Regions from separate parts of the Cupriavidus sp. 05T42 genome, predicted to be linked through region 2. Evidence: predicted binding sites of a transcription regulator. Region 2 holds the regulator's gene; the other holds the start of a gene.
The links. The regulator sigma-54, encoded in region 2, starts transcription at its own class of promoters, with help from an activator protein. The targets are predictions, from matches to a motif close to TGGCANGNAANCTGCTTT.
Positions count from the first base shown of each region.

Region 1 (2,197 bases), 180 kb from region 2:
ATGGTTGGGCTGGTTCAGGTTGCCCCACAGCCGGCGGTTGGTGTCGTAGAAATATTCCGAAACGAGGCCGAACATCTGGTCTTCCATATGGAAGACCTGGATCCACTGGGCCAACGTGCCGAGCAGCCCGGCGACGAGGAAGGTAATGGCGAGGGCATCGACAATCTCGGCCCGTTCCTCGGTGGAAAACCCCTGCCCGAGACGCCACGCGGCGACCATCATGGCCGCGCCGAGGGCGAGGACGATCTGGGTGGTGGAGCGGCTGCCGGTGATGTCGGGCATGCCGGCGGCGGACTGGATGATTGTCGTCAGGATCAGCCAGAGCGGCAGCAGGACGATCCAGGGGACTTGGGGGGTGTCTGGCGAACGCCGAAAGGCCAGCAGGCAGACCAGCGCGACACCGAGCACGCCGGCCATCCATTCGCCGTAGAAGGTGGCGAGCGGAAGCGTGTGCTTCGAAACCAGCAGCGGGAGGGTAAAGGCGGCGATGATCGCCGACCCCGGAAGCAAAGCCCTGGATGGCGGCATGCGGGCGCGAGGGGAAGGAAAGGCGCCATGATAGCTTGGCGGCTTGGGGAAGCAGGAAAAGAAAAAGCGCCCGAAGGCGCTTTTTCAAGCTTCAGACATCAGGCGAGGGAAAGGCTCGCTGATGGCTTGATATTAAATCGCCTGGCCAATCGGGCAACCCGAAGGAGCGTAGCTGGCTTTCCAACCAGCGTTGTTGCTAGCTGTAACGAAGCAGCGCCACGTACCAGTATCTTGGCGCTGCCAGTTGATGGTGGCACCTGCCACGGAAGGGCTAGCATTCTTGTTGGTGCCTGCGTCCGTGGTCAGCGTCGACGACCAGACAAATGCGCCGGTGTTCACGTTAGCGGGCACATTCGGATCGGCATACAGATTCGACTGAACAAAGCCAATATCGGCCAAGGCGGCAACCGCGGCGCCGTTGCTCAGACGATCTTCAAATGCCGTCTTGTACGCGCCCATTTCGCTGACTGCACGTGCCACCTGCGTACGCGCCGTGTAATCCTGATATTGCGGAATCGCGATAGCAGCCAGGATACCGATGATCGCAACCACGATCATCAGTTCGATCAGCGTGAAACCCTTCTGAGCTTGGCGGCCCAGTTTTTTGATTTGTTGTACCCGTTGCATAAGGATTGACCCCTCGATGAGATTTTCGTTACAGAAAGAAACATCTGCTTGCATGTGATGCATTACCCCTAAAGCAGGGAGTGTGCCAGGCCAGCAAATGCCGATAATCTCATGCGGGAGTGACAAAATTTGGCCGATCTACGATTCCAAGGGACGGCCAATCAACAAAATTTGTKACATTTTGTGTCTGCGGGACTGCCAAAGTTTTGCACTTTGAGGCGGGCGGGACGGGCTATGCCTCTGGGGTGTACCCCCACCGATACCGACATGCCTTTGGACGCACATTTTCGCGCGCGTTCGAATAACAGTCCCAAGACGCCGCGCCGCCGCCAGCGTAGCCTTCAGACGGTTTGCCGGTCCCACTTAACTCAAGCTCCACGAACTTGCCCCGGAGCAGCGGCGACGCGTCCTCGCGGAAGTACGCCCGGAGAAAGCACCCGCCGCCGTCTGAGACCTGGCCCATGCGCTGGGCCACCACGCGCTCCACGTACTTTCCGTTTATGGTTTCAGCGGGCGGCAAAGCGGTATCGTTCTCCCCGGTGTTGTCAGGACATTGAGAGGACAAGACATAGGTCTCCAGCACCGAGACCTTCAACCCACCCAGCAAGTACAGTCCCTCGGCAAACTGGGCCCGCGCCACGTACGCGCGGTACTGCGGCAGGGCGAGGCTGGCCAGGATGCCGATGATCGCCACCACGATCATCAGCTCGATCAGCGAAAAGCCCGCCCGCCGTGGAAGGCGCTTGCGGCGATCCATGGCGCACCGCCTCAGGCCGAGGTGGAACTCGATCCCCGCACGCTGCAGGACTTCGGCATCAGCTTGTGGTCCACGTTGGAGAAGCAATCCCAGGTGAACGAGCCCTCGGAGCCCTTCAGTTCCAACTCCACATGCTTGCCGGCCAGCGCCTGCGAGACGTCACTCCGGAACCGGGCCGTGATCACGCAACCGCCGGAGTCGCCCACCACGCCATTGGCCTTGGTTTCCACCGATGCCACATACCGGCCATTGATGGTCGAACTCAGCGGCAGGCCGGAGTTATTG
Region 1 covers NZ_JBFTLH010000008.1:237,934-240,130, reverse strand. Annotated here, with positions in the region: gene AC1EJR_RS13695 (PglL family O-oligosaccharyltransferase) at 1-528, opposite strand, end outside; gene AC1EJR_RS13690 (pilin) at 661-1,155, opposite strand; gene AC1EJR_RS13685 (pilin) at 1,388-1,912, opposite strand; gene AC1EJR_RS13680 (pilin) at 1,924-2,197, opposite strand, start outside.
Region 1: AC1EJR_RS13690 (pilin) is a predicted target of sigma-54. The motif match lies at 1,226-1,243, and genes of this name have one in related genera.

Region 2 (2,197 bases):
TGCAGATCGCCCATCTGCGCAACAACCCGGCGCTGTCGCTCTCCGGCGGCGAGCGCCGCCGCGTGGAAATTGCCCGGGCGCTGGCCTCCGCGCCGCGCTTCATCCTGCTGGACGAGCCGTTCGCCGGCGTGGACCCCATCGCCGTGGGCGAAATCCAGCGCATCGTGAGCTTCCTGAAGGCGCGCAACATCGGCGTGCTGATCACCGACCACAACGTGCGCGAGACGCTCGGCATCTGCGACCACGCCTACATCATCAGCGAAGGCACGGTGCTGGCCGCCGGCCAGCCTGAGGAAATCATCGCCAACGAGTCCGTGCGACGCGTGTACCTGGGCGAAAATTTCCGCATGTGACCCATCGGCCGCCGCGTGCGGCCGCGCTTCTCCCGGCCTCCACGGCGACAGCCGGGGTCGATCAGGAAGTCAGAGCGATAGGCGATAGCAATTTCCGTTCCATAGTCGGAAGGATGCGCATAGAATAGGTCGCATGAAACCGTCGCTTCAGCTTCGTCTCTCGCAACATCTGGCATTGACCCCGCAGCTGCAACAGTCGATTCGATTGTTGCAGCTCTCGACGCTTGAACTCCAGCAGGAAGTGGAACAGGCGCTGACCGAAAATCCCCTGCTCGAACGCGAAAACGACTGGATCGAAAGCCCGTTGCGGGTAGCCGCCGATGGCTCGGTCAACCTCCAGAGCGCCCCCGCGCCGGCCTCCTCCGAGCCTCAGCCCAACGGCGACGCGCGCACCGATGGCGCGTCCGGCGGTGAGGACGACAACTACAACGACAACGGCAGCGAGGACTACGGCAGCGACTGGAGCCTCGACGACTTCGCCCGCCGCCCCCAGGGCGACGAGGACGAAAAGTCGCCGATGCAACTGCGCGATGCCGAACCCACGCTGCGCGAGCACCTGATGGGGCAGTTGGCCCCGCTGAAGATCTCGGTGCGCGACAAGGGCCTGGCCATCTTCCTGATCGAATCGCTCGACGATGACGGCTACCTGAGCGCCTCGCTCGAGGAAATCTGCACCGAACTGCCCGAGGAACTCGAATTCGAGATCGACGAAGTCCACGCGATCCTGACCCTGCTGCAGAGCTTCGACCCGCCCGGCGTGGGCGCGCGCAATGCCGCGGAGTGCCTCAGCCTGCAATTGCGTCGCCTGAAGCACTCGCATCGTGAGCTGGCGCTGACCATCGTCAATCATCATCTGGAACTGCTGGCCGTGCGCGACTACACGCGGCTAAAGAAAGCGCTCCAGGTGGACGAAATAGCACTGAAGGCGGCACACGAACTGATTCGCTCGCTGGCGCCGTATCCGGGGCACGCGTTCAACCGTCCCGAGGCCGACTTCGTGGTGCCCGACGTGTTCGTGCGCAAGAGCGGCAGCGGGTGGATCGCGGCGCTCAATCCGGATGTCATGCCACGGCTGCGCATCAACGACATGTATGCGCAGATCCTGCGCGGCGCGAAGGGCGAAACGGGGACGGCAGGCCTGCAGCAGAAGCTTCAGGAGGCGCGGTGGCTTATCAAGAACATCCAGCAACGATTCGATACGATCCTGCGTGTTTCGCAGGCAATTGTGGAACGTCAAAAGAACTTTTTCACGCATGGCGAAATCGCGATGCGCCCCTTGGTTTTGCGGGAAATAGCCGATACACTCGGTTTACATGAGTCGACCATTTCCCGGGTCACCACGAATAAGTACATGGCCACGCCCATGGGTACTTTCGAGTTGAAGTACTTCTTTGGGAGCCACGTCTCTACGGAGACTGGCGGCGCGGCCTCCTCCACGGCAATCCGCGCGCTGATCAAGCAACTGATAGGAGCCGAAGACCCCAGGAATCCTCTTTCCGACAGCCGGATCGCCGAACTGCTGGGTGAGCAAGGCTTCGTGGTCGCACGCCGCACGGTGGCGAAATACCGCGAAGCGCTCAAGATCCCCGCAGTCAATCTCCGCAAGACTTTGTAGCCGAGCCGCAACCGCCTGCCTGGTGCGGCTCTTTCAGAAGGAGAAGCGCTATGAACTTCAAGATCAGTGGACACCACCTCGACATCACGCCCCCGCTGCGTGAGTATGTGGAAACGAAACTGGAGCGAATTGTCAGGCATTTCGATCAGGTCATCGGCGTGAGCGTGCTGCTATCGGTGGACAACCACAAGGAGAAGGACCGGCGCCAGTACGCGGAAATCAATCTGCA
Region 2 covers NZ_JBFTLH010000008.1:60,118-62,314, reverse strand. Annotated here, with positions in the region: gene lptB (LPS export ABC transporter ATP-binding protein) at 1-353, shown strand, start outside; gene AC1EJR_RS12840 (RNA polymerase factor sigma-54) at 487-1,968, shown strand; gene hpf (ribosome hibernation-promoting factor, HPF/YfiA family) at 2,019-2,197, shown strand, end outside.